2 regions of the Streptomyces sp. NPDC041135 genome follow, and region 2 is predicted to be linked to the other one. Evidence: predicted binding sites of a transcription regulator. Region 2 holds the regulator's gene; the other holds the start of a gene.
The links. The regulator HrcA, encoded in region 2, represses chaperone genes, less so after heat shock. The targets are predictions, from matches to a motif close to TTNGCACTCNGNNNNNCNGAGTGCNAA.
Positions count from the first base shown of each region.

Region 1 (8,491 bases), on a different contig from region 2:
GTGCCTACCCCGTGCGACACCGCCACCGCGCTCCTCGCCCCGCTGGGCGGCCCCGCGAACATCGTCTCCGTGGCCCACTGCATGACCCGGCTGCGCCTCGTCCTCGCCGATCCCGCGGCCGCGGACGAGGCGGCGGTGCGGGCGGTGCCCGGGGTGCTGGGGGTGGTGGCGGACGGGGAGGCGTACCAGGTGGTGCTCGGTCCCGGCGTGGTCGCGGAGGTCACCGCCGAGGTGACCCGGCTGACCGGGGACGGCACGGCCGCCCGGCTCGCCTCCCGGGGCGCCGAACTGCGCGAGGAGCGCGAGCGGCGCCACACCGGGCCCGTGCGCACCGCCCTGCGCCGCGTCGCCGGCGTCTTCGTGCCGCTGATCCCGGCGCTGATCGGCTGCGGCGTCCTGGCCGGCCTGAACGGGCTGCTGGTCAACGCCGGTCTGCTGCCCTGGCTGACCCCCGCCCTGGCCGCCGTCGCCTCCGGCTTCATGGCGCTGATCACGGTGTTCGTCGGGTACAGCACGGCGAAGGAGTTCGGCGGCACGCCGGTGCTGGGCGGCGCGGTGGCCGCCGTCATCGTCTACCCCGGGGTGGCCCAGGTGACGGTGCTCGGGGTGCGCCTGGCGCCCGGGCAGGGCGGGGTGCTGGGCGCGCTGGCGGCGGCGCTGCTGGCGACGCGGGTCGAGCGGTGGTGCCGGGGCCGGGTGCCCGGGGCGCTGGACGTGCTGCTGACGCCGACCGTGACGGTGCTGGTCTCGGGGCTGGCCACGCTGTACGGCCTGATGTACGCCGCCGGTGCCGTCTCCGCGGCCATCGGCACGGCCGCCGACCGGCTGCTGGTGACCACCGGCGCCTTCGCGGGGCTGGTCCTCGGCGGCCTGTTCCTGCCGCTGGTGATGCTGGGGCTGCACCAGGCGCTGATCCCCATCCACACCACCCTCATCGAGCAGCAGGGCTACACCGTCCTGCTGCCCCTGCTGGCCATGGCGGGCGCGGGCCAGGTGGGCGCGGCCCTCGCGGTCTACGTCCGTCTGCGCCACGACACCTCGATCCGCACGACGATCCGGTCCGCGCTCCCGGCGGGGCTGCTGGGCGTGGGCGAACCGCTGATCTACGGCGTCTCGCTGCCGCTGGGCCGGCCCTTCCTGACGGCCTGCGCGGGCGGGGCGGCGGGCGGGGCGTTCGTCGGCTTCTTCGCGATGGCCGGGGACCGGGTGGGCGCGACGGCGATCGGGCCGTCGGGCTGGGCCCTGTTCCCGCTGCTGGCGGGCAACCGGGGCCCGGCGCTGACGGCGGCCGTCTACGCGGGCGGCCTGCTGACCGGCTACCTCGTCGGCTTCGTGGCCACCTACCTCTTCGGCCTCGGCGGCCACGGGCACCCGGGCGGCGACGGCCCGGGTGGACGCCTCGGCGTGACGCCCACCGGCGGCCGGTCGTTGCCCCGGGCATGATGAAGAAGCTCCTGGCCGCGGCCGCCCTGGCCGTCACCTCCGCCGCCCTGACGGCGCCCGCGCAGGCCGCCGCCACCGCGACCGCCACCGACCGGGACGCCGGCCACTGGACCGCCACCGACACGGTCGCGTGCGCCGAGGGTCCGGCGGTGTACCCGGTGCTGCGGGCCGTGACCCCGCCGCCGCTGCTCAGCGCTCCCGCGCGCCCCTGCGGCGAGGGCAGCCTCCTGCACCACGGTCGCTGACCGGCGGCGGGGAGGGCGGGCCGGTGCCGGCCGGCCGCCGCCCTCCTACAGTGGACGGACACGGGCCCGCGAAGGCCACCGCCGGACCGCCCCCTGCGCCCGCACAGCCGAAGGACCAGGCCGACCGACCATGAACCACGCCCAGCTCACCGCCCTCGGCCGCGCACTGCGGCTGCTGGGCGAGCACGGAGAAGCCCTCAGCACCGACACCCCCGACTCCCGGCTGCACGAGGTCAAGGCCGATCTGCGGCGCGCGCTCAACCTGCTGGAGGAGAGCGTCACCACCGGCGTGATGACCACGCGGTGCCCGGAACATCCGAACGGGCCCGTCGACAAGGGCGCCCCCGACCTCTGCCTGCTGTGCGAGACCCGGCGCCGGGCGGCCCGGCGCTCCGGCTTCCAAAGCGGCCGGGGCCGCGGCGAGCCGGCCGAGACCGCCGCCCCGAGCCCCTCGCGCTACGGCGTCCGGGCCGACCGGCCCCAGCCGCAGCAGCGCTGGCTGCCGGAGCTGTGGAACGGGCGGGAGTGGCAGCTGTGCGGCACCCCGCGGCGCGACCGGCACGAGGCCGAGCTGTACCTGGCCGCCCAGCGCCGCGGCTCCCGGCCGGCGATGGCCTACCGCCTCGTGCACGAGTTCACCGACTACGAGGTGCTGCGGATCTGGGGCACCCCGGTCCAGACCGACATCGAGCCGATGGGCAACCTGTAGCCCGCGCCGGCCGGTCCCTCAGCCGAGCAGCGGCAGCACGGGGACGCCGTACCCCTCCCACAGCCGGGCGCGCTCCGCGGGATACCCCGCCACCCCGGCCCCCGGGGCGGCGTCCAGGAACTGCGTCAGCCGCCGCTCCGGGTCGAACGCGGGCCAGCCCGGCTCGCCGTCGGCCGCGAACGCGGTCCAGGACCGGCGGAAGCGGGACGACAGCTCCGCCGCCTCCTCGGACACGTCACCGTCGAACAGCAGCAGGCCCAGGTCGGCGGCGAAGGTGCCGAACAGGAGCGGGATGTCCAGTCCGTGGCAGGAGCCCAGCAGGTGGCCGCCCGGCGCCGGCCAGGTGAGCTGGTAGAGGTGCGCGCTGCCGCCGCCCGCCACCTGGGCCTCGGCCAGGCGCAGGGAGGGTATGCCGAACAGCCAGTCGGTGTGGACGTGTTCGTAGAGGTCGGCCGGCGTCGCCCCGGGGAAGGCCGCGCGGTAGGCGCGCTCGCCCGCCTCCCCGCCCGGCAGGTACAGCCGCATGACGGCGCCGGCCTGCTCGTCGGTGATCTTGCCGAGCAGGCCGCCGAGGACCATGAAGAGGCGGAACTCGTCGAGGTTGTGGCCGACCAGGAGGTCGATGTCGCGGGCCGCGCCGGACGCGAGGGCCTCCCAGGGGGTCGTGGGCAGGACCTCGCCGTCGACCACCGGAGAGTAGGGAGTGGCCGTGAGCGCCGCCGGGCCCCACCGGTCGCGGTACCGCTCCATCGTCGCGCCGAGGGCCTCGCCGGCCTCGACCAGCCGGCCGGGTGGGGCCGCCGCCAGGTCGGCCGCCGTCGGGCGCAGGCCCGCCTGTGCCGCCAGCGCCGTCGCCATGTCGCGGGCCAGGCCGGCGGAGAAGAAGGTGCCGGGCACGCTCTGGGCCACCGCCCGCCGGAAGAGGCCGCGCGCGGCCGGCATCGCCAGCAGCGAGACCACCGAACCCGCACCGGCCGACTCGCCGAACACCGTGACCAGATCCGGGTCGCCGCCGAACGCGGCGATGTTGGAGCGCACCCACTCGAGGGCCGCGACCTGGTCGAGCAGGCCCCGGTTGGCCGGGGCGCCCTCGACGTGGGTGAAGCCCTCCACGCCGACCCGGTAGTTGAAGGTGACGACCACCACGTCACCGTCCCGGGCGATGCGCCGCGCGTCGTAACCGGGCTGCCCGGAGTGGCCCGTCTTGTATGCGCCGCCGTAGATCCACACCATGACCGGGAGGCGCGCGGCGGGGTCGGGGTCGGGGGTCCAGACGTTGGCCGTCAGCCAGTCGCCGTCCGCCGGCGCGCTCACCGCGGCTCTCCGCGTGGTGAGTCCGGCGCTCTGCGGGGGCGGCGGGCCGAAGGCGTACGCCTCGCGGGTCCCGTCCCAGGCGCGCGCGGGGCGCGGCGCTTGGAACCTGGCGTCGCCGACCGGCGGCGCCGCGAACGGTATGCCGCGGAAGACCGCCTGCCCGTCCTCCCACCGGCCGCGCAGCGCGCCGGTGGTGGTGCGCACCACGGGCTCGGGGCCGCCGGGAACCGTCCCGCGGGACGCGGATGTCGTCATGATCGCTCCTCACTGGTCATCAGGGGAACGGCCGGGGCCGCCCGGACGTGCCGGGCGGCCGCCACTCCATCCCTGTGGGTGACGGCCGCGCCCGCGGGCGGCCCGGTGGTGTCAGACGAGGGTGCGCAGGGACTCCGCGTCGTAGGGCGTCAGCTCGTCGAGGCGGCCGGAGAGGACCTTGGCCGCCCACTGCGGGTCCTGGAGCAGCGCCCGGCCGACGGCCACCATGTCGAACTCCTCGGCCTCCAGGCGGTCCAGCAGGTTGTCGATGCCCTTGACCGGCGCGCCCTCGCCCTGGAAGGCGCGGGTGAAGTCGCCGTCGAGGCCGACCGAGCCGACGGTGATGACCGGCTTGCCGGTGAGCTTCTTCGTCCAGCCGGCGAGGTTGAGGTCGGAGCCATCGAACTCCGGCAGCCAGTAGCGGCGGGTGGAGGCGTGGAAGGCGTCCACGCCGGCCGCCACGAGCGGGGTGAGGACGGCCTCCAGCTCCTCGGGGGTCTCGGCGAGCCGGGCGTCGTAGGCCTCCTGCTTCCACTGGGAGTAGCGGAACAGGACGGGGAAGTCCGGGGAGACGGCCGCGCGGACGGCGGCGACGACCTCGGCCGCGAACCGGGTGCGGGCGACCGGGTCGCCGCCGTAGGCGTCCGTGCGGCGGTTGGTGCCCGCCCACAGGAACTGGTCGAGGAGGTAGCCGTGGGCGCCGTGCAGTTCGACGCCGTCGAAGCCGATGCGCTCGGCGGCGGCCGCGGCCTCGGCGAACGCGGCGACGACGGCGTCCAGGTCGGTGCGGGTCATCGCCCGGCCGGTGCCCTCGGTGCCGTCGATGCGCAGTCCGGAGGGGCCGACGGCGGGGGCGTCCGGGAAGGGCGGCTGGCCCTGCTCGCGGACCATGCCGACGTGCCACAGCTGCGGGACGATCGTGCCGCCCGCCGCGTGCACGCCCTCGGCCACCTTCGCCCAGCCCGCCAGCTGCTCCTCGCCGTGGAAGCGCGGGACGCGGTTGCTCTGCCCGGCCGACTCGTGGCCGACGTAGGTGCCCTCGGTGACGATCAGGCCGACGCCCGCGGCCGCGCGGCGGGAGTAGTACGCGCGCACGTCGTCGCCGGGGACGCCGCCCGGGGAGAACTGGCGGGTCATGGGGGCCATCGCGATCCGGTTGGGCACGGTCAGGCCGTTGAGCGCGACCGGGCGGGAGAGGATCTGGGCCGCGCGGGTGGCGGGGGGCGTGGTGGCCGTCACGGTGGGGGCTCCTCGGGTAAGGGGCGGGCACGGCACCGGCCGGAAGGTCGACCGGCTGGTATGTGCACGCGCATCGAGTACGTCTCCCTGCGCAACGACCGGCCCCCGCCACCGCATTCCGCCGCCCGGCGCGCCTCCCGTGTGACCCCGGACACGCCGGAGGGCGGCACCCCCTGCGATCCAGGGAGTGCCGCCCTCGGCGACGGACGGGTCCGATCCTCGAAGAGGATCAGAAGTCCATGTCACCGCCCGGCATGCCGCCGCCGGCCGGAGCGGCGTTCTTCTCCGGCTTGTCGGCGATGACGGCCTCGGTGGTGAGGAACAGCGCGGCGATGGAGGCGGCGTTCTGCAGCGCGGAACGGGTCACCTTCGCCGGGTCGATGATGCCCTCGGCGACCAGGTCGACGTACTCGCCGGTCGCGGCGTTGAGGCCGTGACCCGGGGTGAGGTTGCGGACCTTCTCCACCACGACGCCGCCCTCGAGGCCGGCGTTGACGGCGATCTGCTTCAGCGGGGCCTCGAGCGCCAGCTTGACGGCGGCGGCACCGGTGGCCTCGTCGCCCTCCAGCTCGAGCTTCTCGAAGACCTGGGAGGCCTGGAGCAGGGCCACGCCACCACCGGCGACGATGCCCTCCTCGACGGCCGCCTTGGCGTTGCGGACGGCGTCCTCGATGCGGTGCTTGCGCTCCTTCAGCTCCACTTCGGTGGCGGCGCCGGCCTTGATGACCGCGACACCGCCGGCGAGCTTCGCCAGGCGCTCCTGCAGCTTCTCGCGGTCGTAGTCCGAGTCGCTGTTCTCGATCTCGGCGCGGATCTGGTTGACCCGGCCCTGGACCTGCTCGGCGGAGCCGGCACCGTCCACGATCGTGGTCTCGTCCTTGGTAATAACAACCTTGCGGGCGCGGCCCAGGAGGTCCAGGGTCGCGTTCTCCAGCTTGAGGCCGACCTCCTCGGAGATGACCTCGCCGCCCGTGAGGATGGCGATGTCGCCGAGCATGGCCTTGCGGCGGTCGCCGAAGCCCGGGGCCTTGACGGCGACGGACTTGAAGGTGCCGCGGATCTTGTTGACGACCAGGGTCGACAGGGCCTCGCCCTCGACGTCCTCGGCGATGATCAGCAGCGGCTTGCCCGACTGCATGACCTTCTCCAGGAGCGGGAGCAGGTCCTTGACGGAGCCGATCTTGGAGTTGGCGATCAGGATGTAGGGGTCGTCGAGCGACGCCTCCATCCGCTCCATGTCGGTGGCGAAGTACGCCGAGATGTAGCCCTTGTCGAAGCGCATGCCCTCGGTGAGTTCCAGCTCCAGACCGAAGGTCTGGGACTCCTCGACGGTGATGACGCCTTCCTTGCCGACCTTGTCCATGGCCTCGGCGATCAGCTCGCCGATCTGGGTGTCGGCGGCGGAGATGGAGGCCGTGGAGGCGATCTGCTCCTTGGTCTCGACGTCCTTCGCCTGCTCCAGCAGGGCGGCGGAGACGGCCTCGACGGCCTTCTCGATGCCGCGCTTCAGGGCCATCGGGTTGGCACCGGCGGCCACGTTGCGCAGGCCCTCGCGGACCAGCGCCTGGGCCAGCACGGTCGCGGTGGTCGTACCGTCGCCGGCGACGTCGTCCGTCTTCTTGGCGACTTCCTTGACCAGCTCGGCGCCGATCTTCTCGTACGGGTCCTCGAGCTCGATCTCCTTGGCGATGGAGACACCATCGTTGGTGATCGTGGGGGCGCCCCACTTCTTCTCGAGGACGACGTTGCGGCCCTTGGGGCCGAGCGTCACCTTCACGGCGTCCGCGAGCTGGTTCATGCCGCGCTCGAGGCCGCGCCGCGCCTCCTCGTCGAACGCGATGATCTTGGCCATGTGAAGTGGTCCCTCCAGGACTGGGGGTGATTCCTTCGGACCGCGCCCGCGCCCGCGACGGACGGCTCGCCTACCCCGTGGTTCCTTGCCCCACTTGGTCTGCGGCCTCACCGACCCGGTCCTTCGTTGTCACTCTCACCTTCAGAGTGCTAACGCCAATGATTAGCACTCGGCACCCCCGAGTGCAAGCGCCGGCCGGGATCGGAGGCGCACTGTCAGCCTCCCGCGAACAGCGGGGAGGAGCGCGCCGGCCCAGCACGCGCCCCGGCGCGCGCCCCCGTACCCCTCTCGCGCCCGTCGCGGCGTGCGCCATCGGGCCCGGGCCGCGCCGGCCCGCGCCGGCGCAGGGCGAAGGGCCCGCCCCCTGGCCGGGTGCGGGCCCTTCGTGACGAGCGGTGAGAATGTCTAGGCGGTGACGCGAACCATGTCGGCCTGCGGACCCTTCTGGCCCTGCGAGATCTCGAACTCGACCCGCTGGCCCTCTTCCAGGGTGCGGTAGCCGTCCATCTGAATCGCGCTGTAGTGGACGAAGACGTCCGCACCACCGTCGACCGCGATGAAGCCGTACCCCTTCTCCGCGTTGAACCACTTGACGGTGCCCTGAGCCATGCCTAACTCCCCTATTACTGGCCCTTGCACAGATCCGCACTTCGCGGACCCGGGTCAGACCTCACCCCCCAACGTTGGGGGCGTGCGCCGGAACGCGTCGACCGCGGCCGAATGTATCTGTCCAACTGCCGTCTGCAACAGGTCAATCGGACGGGGAATTCTGGACGAACGGCGTCCGGAATGTGCGCCGAATGCATCCGAATGCAGGGCAAGTCGGGCCCCACAAACGCCGCAAAGGCCACATAAAGGCCAGTCAATTTGGCGACTTCTCGTCGGGCGGGCGCCGGCAATCCGGGGCTTGCGACCCGGGAACCGCGGGCGGGTTCCCCAACCTTACCCCGCTCAACCACACTGAATTGCCCCTTCCGTTTCTCGCGCGGAAGGGGCAATTCGATGAACAGCCGGTGACCTCGATTACCGAAGGTAATGACCGGCCCGCGTCAGCCGCCGGCGACCGCCGGAATGATGGAGATGCCGGCACCGTCCGGAGTGGCCGTCCCCAGACCCTGCTCGAAGCGGACGTCGTCGTCGTTGACGTACACGTTGACGAAGCGGCGCAGCTTGCCCTGGTCGTCCAGGACCCGGGCGGCGATACCGGTGTGGTTCTTCTCCAGGTCCTCGATGACCTCGGCGAGGGTCGCGCCCTCGGCCGTCACCTCGGCCTGTCCACCGGTGTAGGTGCGCAGGATGGTGGGGATGCGGACGTTGACGCTCATGATGCGAGGCCAGCCTCTCGGAAAGAGTCCAGGGTGGGGCGGATGGTCGCGGTCAGGCCCGTGCCGGCCACCGCGTCCAGGGTCTTCAGGCCGTCACCGGTGTTGAGGA
Region 1 is NZ_JBVIYZ010000006.1:350,255-358,745, forward strand. Features, by position in the region: gene ACZ6CZ_RS17340 (PTS transporter subunit EIIC) at 1-1,443, shown strand; gene ACZ6CZ_RS17345 (hypothetical protein) at 1,440-1,688, shown strand; gene ACZ6CZ_RS17350 (hypothetical protein) at 1,819-2,397, shown strand; gene ACZ6CZ_RS17355 (carboxylesterase/lipase family protein) at 2,416-3,966, opposite strand; gene ACZ6CZ_RS17360 (NADH:flavin oxidoreductase) at 4,078-5,205, opposite strand; gene groL (chaperonin GroEL) at 5,435-7,057, opposite strand; gene ACZ6CZ_RS17370 (cold-shock protein) at 7,463-7,666, opposite strand; gene ACZ6CZ_RS17375 (MoaD/ThiS family protein) at 8,107-8,382, opposite strand; gene thrC (threonine synthase) at 8,379-8,491, opposite strand, start outside.
Region 1: groL (chaperonin GroEL) is a predicted target of HrcA. The motif match lies at 7,220-7,246, and genes of this name have one in related genera.

Region 2 (8,491 bases):
AGTTCCGCCGCCAGCACCTCCACCAGCTGCCCGGCGGGCAGCTCGCGGGCCAGCCGGTGGCCCTGTCCGGCCCACAGCGCCATGCCCTGCGGGTCCCCGGCCTTCGCGGCGGCCTTGCGCAGCGGCGCGGTCAGGTGGTGGACCTCCGGGTAGGCGGCCGGGGCGTAGGGGCCGTGCTCGCGCAGGAACCGGTTGACCAGGCCGCGCGCCGGGCGGCCGGAGAACGCCCGGGTCAGCTCGGTGCGGGCGAACAGCGGGTCGGTCAGCGCCCGCTTGTGCAGGGCGACGGCGCCGGACTCGGGCGTGGCGAGGAAGGCGGTGCCGAGCTGGGCGGCACTGGCGCCCGCGGCGAGGGCGGCGGCGATCTGGCTGCCGCGCATGATGCCGCCGGCCGCGACCACCGGGACGGCGACGGCCTCGCGGATCTGGGCGATCAGCGACAGCAGTCCGATGCCGGTGCCGTCGTTCTCGGGGACGTCCCGGTGGGTGCCCTGGTGACCGCCGGCCTCCACGCCCTGGGCGATCACCGCGTCGGCCCCGGCCCGCTCCACCGCGAGGGCCTCCTCGGCGGTGGTCGCGGTCACCAGGGTGAGGGTGCCCGCGCGGCGCAGCGAGTCCAGGACCTCGCGGGCCGGGACGCCGAAGTGGAAGGAGACCACCGGCACCGGGTTGTCGAGAAGGACTGCGAGCTTGGCGTCGTAGCCGTCGTCGCGGCCGCTGTCCGGGTCACCGAGTTCGGTCTCGTACCAGGCGGCCTCCCCGGCCAGCTGGTGGGCGTAGACCTCCACCGCGCCGGAGTGCGGCACGGCGCCCGTCGCCCCCGCGAGGCCGGCGCCCGCACCGGGGTGCTCGGGCTGCGGCATGAACAGGTTCACCCCGAACGGGCGGCCGGTGAGCCCCCGCAGCTGCTTGATCTCCTGGTACATGCCGTCGGCGGTCTTGTACCCGGCGGCGAGGAAGCCGAGGCCGCCGGCCTCGCAGACCGCGGCGGCGAGCTGCGGGACGGAGACGCCGCCCGCCATGGGAGCCTGCACGATCGGGTGGGGGAAGAGATCGGTCAGCGCGGAGGACATGACGGCATGGTGTCACGTCCCGTGAACGAGTCCGAATCCGGCCTTCCGTCGGCATACGCCCCCGGCATACGGGGTGCCGGAGCACCCCGTCCGCGTCCGCGCCCCACCGGGTCAGCGGCCGTTGAAGGCGTCCTTCAGCCGGGAGAACAGCCCCTGCTGACCTGGCTGGAACTGTCCGGTCGGACGCTCCTCGCCGCGCAGCTTGGCCAGCTCCCGCAGCAGGCGCTCCTGCTCCGGGTCGAGCTTGGTCGGGGTCTGCACCTCGACGTGCACGATCAGGTCGCCCCGGCCGCCGCCGCGCAGGTGCGTGACGCCCCGGGCGTGCAGCGGGATCGACTGGCCGGACTGGGTGCCGGGCCGGATGTCGACCTCCTCCAGGCCGTCCAGCGTCTCCAGCGGGACCTTGGTGCCGAGGGACGCGGCGGTCATCGGGAGCGTGACCGTGCAGTGCAGGTCGTCGCCGCGCCGCTGGAACTGCGCGTGCGGCAGCTCGTGGATCTCGACGTACAGGTCACCGGCCGGACCGCCGCCGGGGCCGACCTCGCCCTCGCCGGCGAGCTGGATGCGGGTGCCGTTGTCGACGCCGGCGGGGATCTTGACGGTCAGCGTGCGCCGCGAGCGGACCCGGCCGTCGCCGGCGCACTCCGGGCACGGCGTGGGCACCACGGTGCCGAAGCCCTGGCACTGCGGGCACGGGCGCGAGGTCATGACCTGGCCCAGGAAGGACCGGGTGACCTGCGAGACCTCACCGCGGCCGCGGCACATGTCACACGTCTGGGCGGAGGTGCCCGGCGCGGCGCCCTCGCCGCTGCACGTGGTGCAGACGACCGCCGTGTCGACCTGGATGTCCTTGGTCGTGCCGAAGGCCGCCTCGTCCAGCTCCACCTCGATGCGGATCATGGCGTCCTGGCCGCGCCGGGTGCGCGAGCGCGGGCCGCGCTGCGACGCCGTGCCGAAGAACGCGTCCATGATGTCGGAGAAGTTGCCGAAGCCACCGGCCCCGAAGCCGCCCGCGCCGCCGCCGGACTGCGAGAGCGGATCGCCGCCGAGGTCGTAGACCTGCTTCTTCTGCGGGTCCGACAGCACCTCGTAAGCGGCGTTGATCTCCTTGAACCGCTCCTGGGTCTTCGGGTCCGGGTTGACGTCCGGGTGCAGCTCGCGCGCGAGCCTCCGGAACGCCTTCTTGATCTCATCCTGCGACGCGTCGCGGCGCACGCCGAGAACGGCGTAGTAGTCCGTGGCCACTTACGACTCCGCCAGGATCTGTCCGACGTACCGTGCCACTGCGCGTACCGCTCCCATCGTTCCCGGGTAATCCATGCGGGTCGGTCCGACCACGCCGAGCTTGGCGACTGCCTCGCCGCCCGAACCGTAGCCGACCGACACCACCGAGGTGGAGTTGAGCCCCTCATGGGCGTTCTCGTGACCGATGCGGACGGTCATGCCCGGATCCTGCTGCTCGCCCAGGAGCTTGAGGAGCACCACCTGCTCCTCGAGGGCCTCCAGGACGGGCCGGATCGTGAGGGGAAAGTCATGTCCGAAGCGGGTCAGATTGGCGGTACCGCCGATCATCAGCCGCTCCTCGTTCTCCTCGACCAGTGTCTCCAGAAGTGTGGAGAGCACCGTCGAGACCGTACCGCGGTCCTCGGCCTCGAACGCCTCCGGCAGGTCTTCCACCAGCCGGGGGACGTCCGCGAAGCGGCGGCCCGCCACCCGGCTGTTGAGCCGCGCGCGCAGATCCGCCAGGGACGTCTCGCCGAACGGCGCCGGGCAGTCGACCATCCGCTGCTCGACCCGGCCGGTGTCGGTGATCAGCACCAGCATCACACGGGCGGGAGCCAGCGAGAGCAGCTCCACGTGCCGCACGGTCGAGCGGGTCAGCGAGGGGTACTGCACGACGGCGACCTGCCGGGTGAGCTGCGCGAGCAGCCGCACCGTACGGGCCACGACGTCGTCGAGGTCGACGGCGCCGCCCAGGAAGTTCTGGATCGCCCGCCGCTCGGGCGGCGTCATCGGCTTGACGCCCGCGAGCTTGTCGACGAACAGCCGGTAGCCCTTGTCGGTGGGGATGCGCCCCGCGCTGGTGTGCGGCTGCGCGATGTACCCCTCGTCCTCCAGGGCCGCCATGTCGTTGCGGACCGTGGCCGGGGAGACGCCGAGGTTGTGCCGCTCGGTGAGCGCCTTGGAGCCCACCGGCTCCTCGGTGCCGACGTAGTCCTGGACGATGGCGCGCAGCACCTGCAGCCTGCGTTCACTCAGCATCCGCGCGCACCTCCAGCACTCGTCCCCACGGCCCCTCAGGCCCCCTGCCTGGCACTCTTGGCATGTGAGTGCCAGCATCCTCCGGCCCAGTGTACGGCCGTCGGGTACACACCGGGCAAGGCCGGTGCCCCAGGGCCTGTCGTCCGGATCACGCCGGCGTCGCGGGGCGTGGCACGCCCCTTCGCCGCGTCGTCGCCGGTCGCTGACGCTAGCGTCGCGGTATGACGGTGTCTTGGGAAGAGCTGGGCTGGGAGCGGGTGGCCGAGGGGGTGGGCCGGTGCCGGCTGCCCGGGTGGGACTGCACGGCCGGGCTGGTGCTCGGGGAGGGCACGGCGCTGGTGGTGGACGCGGGCTCCAGCCTCGCGGAGGGCGCCCGGCTGCGCGCGCGGGCCGAGGAACTGGCCGGGCGCCGTGTGACCCATCTCGCGCTCACCCATCCCCACTTCGACCACGTCTTCGGCGCCGCCGCCTTCGCGGGGGCCGAGGTGTACGCGGCGGTGGGCCTCGAGACGGTGTTCGCCCACGAGCGCGAGGCGCTGCGCCTGGACGCCGTCCGCAACGGCCTGCCGGTGGCGGACGCCGACGAGGCGGTCGACGCCCTGGCCGCGCCCCGCCACCTGGTCTCCGGCGAGTGGACCCTGGACCTCGGCGGCGGCCGGCAGGCGCTGCTGGCCAACGTGGGTCCCGGCCACACCGCCCACGACCTGGCCGTCCTGGTCCCCGGCGACCCGGAGACGGTGTTCTGCGGCGACCTCGTCGAGGAGTCCGGCGAGCCCCAGGCGGGCCCGGACGCCGTGCCGTCCCGGTGGCCCGACGCCCTGGACCGGCTGCTGTCGCTGGGCGGCCCGGACGCGCGGTACGTGCCCGGTCACGGCGCGGTCGTCGACGCGGCGTTCGTACGGGCCCAACGCGACGCGCTGGCGGCGCGGTTCGGCGTGAGCTGAGCGTCACCGCGGGCCCGCTCCGGCGTGTCGTGGGTGCGCCGGCGCCGCTTCTCCTATCGTCATCCGAATGCGCCCTCCCGTCTCCCGCCACCGCCCCGCCGACGAGAGCCCCTCGGGCCCGCGCCCCCGCCGGTACTCCGCCGACCTGACCCCGCCGTGGAAGAAGCCGACACCCGTCCCCGAGGTGCCGGCCGAGCCGGGCCTGGTGGTGGAGGAGCCGGGCAGCGGGTTCTGCGGCGCGGTGATCCGCTGCGAAGCGGGCACGGTCACCCTGGAGGACCGCTTCGGCAAGCACCGGGTGTTCCCGCTGGAGCCGCGCGGGTTCCTGCTGGAGGGCCGCGTGGTCACCCTCGTGAAGCCCCCGGCGGGTCCGCGGCGCCCGGCCCGCACGGCGTCCGGGTCGGTCGCCGTGCCCGGCGCCCGCGCGCGCGTGGCCCGCGCCGGGCGCATCTACGTCGAGGGCCGGCACGACGCCGAGCTGGTCGAGCGGGTCTGGGGCGACGACCTGCGCATCGAGGGCGTGGTCGTGGAGTACCTGGAGGGCGTCGACGACCTGCCCGCGGTCGTGGCCGAGTTCGCCCCCGGCCCCGGCGCACGGCTGGGCGTCCTGGTGGACCACCTGGTGCCCGGCTCCAAGGAGTGGCGCATCGCCGAGGCGGTGACCGGCGAGCACGCCCTGGTCGTGGGCCACCCCTACATCGACATCTGGGAGGCGGTGAAGCCGGCGTCCGTGGGCATCCCCGGCTGGCCCCGGGTGCCGCACGGACAGGACTGGAAGACGGGGGTGTGCCGGGCGCTGGGCTGGCCGGAGAACACCGGGGCGGCCTGGCAGCGCATCCTGTCCCGGGTGCGGTCGTACCGGGACCTGGAGCCGGAGCTGCTCGGCCGGGTCGAGCAGCTGATCGACTTCGTGACGGAACCGGCGTAGGCCGCCGGGGCGGTGGCGGCCGGGGTCAGTCGACCAGGTCGCGTACCACCGCGTCCGCCAGCAGCCGCCCGCGCAGGGTGAGCACCGCGCGGCCCTCGTCGTAGGGGGCGCGCTCCAGCAGCCCGTCCGACAGGGCGCGGCGGGCGGCGGCCAGCCCGTCCGGCCGCAGCAGGGACAGCGGCGCCCCCTCGCGCAGCCGCAGCTCCAGCAGGACCCGTTCCACCCGCCGGTCCTCGTCCGACAGCACCTCGCGCCCGGCGCCCGGGGAGCGCCCCGAGGCCAGCGCGGCGGCGTAGGCCCCCGGGTGCTTGACGTTCCACCAGCGCACCCCGCCGACGTGGCTGTGGGCGCCGGGGCCCGCGCCCCACCAGTCGGCGCCGCGCCAGTACAGCTCGTTGTGCAGGCAGCGGGCCGCCCCGGAGGTGGCCCAGTTGGACACCTCGTACCAGTCGAGACCGGCCGCCGTCAGCATCTCCTCGGCGATCAGGTAGCGGTCGGCGTGGACGTCGTCGTCGGTCGGCGCCACCTCGCCGCGGCGGATGCGGCGGGCGAGCTGGGTGCCCTCCTCGACGATCAGGGCGTACGCGCTGACGTGGTCGGGCCCGGCGCCGAGGGCCGCCGCCAGGGAGGCCCGCCAGTCGTCGTCGGACTCACCGGGGGTGCCGTAGATCAGGTCGAGGTTGACGTGCTCGAAACCGGCCGCCCTGGCCTCCGCCACGCACGCCTCCGGGCGGCCCGGGGTGTGGGTGCGGTCGAGGACCTTCAGCACGTGCTGCCGCGCGCTCTGCATGCCGAAGGAGACCCGGTTGAAGCCGCCCTCCCGGAGGGTGGCGAGGTAGGCCGGGTCGACGGACTCCGGGTTGGCCTCGGTGGTGACCTCCGCGTCGGCGGCCAGCCCGAACTCGTCGCGGATCGCCCCCAGCATCCGCACGAGGTCGTCCGCGGCGAGCAGCGTCGGGGTGCCGCCCCCGACGAAGACGGTGCGGACCTCGCGCGGGTCGTCGCCCAGCACCTTGCGGGCCAGCCGGATCTCGTCGGTCAGCGTGTCCGCGTAGTTGTCGCGGGACGCGAGCACCCCGCCGGTGCCGCGCAGCTCGGTGGCGGTGTAGGTGTTGAAGTCGCAGTAGCCGCAGCGGGTGGCGCAGTACGGGACGTGCAGGTAGAACCCGAGGGGGCGGCCGGCGGCCCCGGCGAGCGCGGCGGTGGGCAGCGCGCCGTCGGCGGGGACGGGCTCGCCGTCGGGGAGTGCGGAAGGCATGTCCCCCATTGTCCCGTACGGCCGGACCGCGGGGCGCGGGTCACTCGGCCTGGAGCACCAGCAGGGCCAGGTCGTCCTCCGGCAGGCCGCCGCCGAAGTCGTGCACCAGGCGGCGGATCCTTTCCGCGATCCGCTCCGCGCTCAGCCCCGCGCACCCGGCCAGGGCCCGCGCCAGGCCGTCGCCGTCGTCGAACTGGCGGGAGCCGGAGCGCCGCTCGGTGACCCCGTCGGTGACGCACAGCAGGCTGTCGCCGGGCCGCAGCTCGACGGTCTCGCTGGTGTAGGTCTCGTCCTCGACCACGCCCAGCAGCGTCTGCGGCCGGGCGACGGTACGAACGTCGCCGCCGGGCCCGAGGAGCAGCGGCAGCGGGTGCCCGGCGGAGGCGAGGGTGCAGCGGACGCCGCCGTCGAAGGGGACGAGTTCGCCGTACAGCAGGGAGAGGAAACGCGTCTGCGGGCCGTCCCCGGGCGGCACCGGCCGGCCCCCGGCGGCGACCAGGGCGCGGGCCGCCGCGTCGGCGGCCTCGGTGGCGTCGTCCAGGAGGAGCTGGTTGAGCCGGTCCAGGACGTCGGCGACCCGGTAGCCCTCCCGGGCCAGCAGCCGCAGCCAGGGCCGGGCGAGGCCGATGACGACGGCGGCCTCGGGGCCCTTGCCCTGGACGTCGCCGACGGCGAAGCACCAGCGGCCGTCGCCCGCCGGGAAGAGGTCGTAGAAGTCGCCGCTGGGGCCGCCCTTGTCGCAGGGCTCGTAGACGAGCGCGCTGCGCATCCCGGGGATCTCGGCGACGGCGCCGGGCAGCAGCCCGCGCTGCAGGACGGCGCTGATGGTGGCCTGGCGGGCGTACTGGCGGGCGGCGCCGATGGCGAGCGCCACCCGGCGGCCGAGGTCCTCGACGAGCCCGGTGATCTCGTCGGGGAAGCCCAGCAGCCCGTCGCGGCCGAGGACCAGGGTGCCCAGCGGCCGGCCGCCGGCGATCAGCCGGTAGGCGAGCGCCGTGCCGCGGCCGCCCCGCACACCGAGCGCCTCCCCGGGCCAGGGGTACGGCTCCGGGCCGGAGCGCAGGCCGTCCCGGGGCCGCGGCGGGTCCTTCTCCAGGGCGCGGCGCAGCTCCTCGATGCGGTCCTCGCTGCCGTGCCAGACCCGGGCCGGCCGGGGGCCCGCCGCGCCGGCGCCGTCGCCCCAGCCGCCGCGGGCCGTCGCCTCGTCCTCCAGCCAGATCGCGCACCAGTCGGCGAGGCGGGGCACGATCAGCTGGCCGGTGAGGGCGGTGACCAGATTCTCGTCGAGCTGTCCGGCGAGCAGGTCGGAGGCCTCGGCGAGGAAGGACAGCGCGCCCCGGCCCAGCCAGTCCCGGTCGCGCTCCGCCCGGGGCGGCTCGGGGGCGAGCACCTGGGCGACGTGCAGCGCGGGCGGCTCGGCGGGCCGGCCGGGGTCGGCGCCGCCCCCGGCGGGCAGCCGCGCCCACACCGTCTTGGCGCCGGTGCGGTAGGTGACGCCCCAGGACTCGGCGAGCGCGGCGACCAGCCGCAGGCCGCGGCCGTGATCGGCGGGGCCGTACTCGGCGTGCTCGGCGTACTCCGGATACTCCGGGGGGTCGGCCGGACCGTACCCGGGGTCGCGTCCGTCGTCCGCGTACTCGCCGTAGGGGGGCGTGCGGTACCGCGGCGGGGAGTCGTCGACGGCGTCACGCGGGGCGCGGGAGGGGTGGTGGTCGCCGACCTCGACGACGAAGGCGCCGGTGTCCTCCTCCACCCGCCAGTCCAGCTCCACGTCCGTGCCGGCGTGCACCACGGCGTTGGTGACCAGCTCACTGACGACGACCAGCGCGTCCTCGACGAGCCGCTGCGGGGCCACGACACCCAGGTCGGCCCACTCGGCGAGCGCCGCGCGCACCAGGGCGCGGGCCGCGCCGGGAGCGAGGGGGCCGCCCGGGAGCGCGGCGTGCGCCCGCGCGCGGGCGTCCGCGCCGTCGGGCGCGGGCGCGTCACGCTGCGTCGGTATGACCCCCATGTCCCGCTCCCCGAA
Region 2 is NZ_JBVIYZ010000001.1:385,557-394,047, reverse strand. Features, by position in the region: gene ACZ6CZ_RS01750 (nitronate monooxygenase) at 1-1,073, opposite strand, end outside; gene dnaJ (molecular chaperone DnaJ) at 1,185-2,318, opposite strand; gene hrcA (heat-inducible transcriptional repressor HrcA) at 2,319-3,335, opposite strand; gene ACZ6CZ_RS01735 (MBL fold metallo-hydrolase) at 3,557-4,279, shown strand; gene ACZ6CZ_RS01730 (DUF3097 domain-containing protein) at 4,347-5,207, shown strand; gene hemW (radical SAM family heme chaperone HemW) at 5,233-6,465, opposite strand; gene ACZ6CZ_RS01720 (SpoIIE family protein phosphatase) at 6,506-8,476, opposite strand.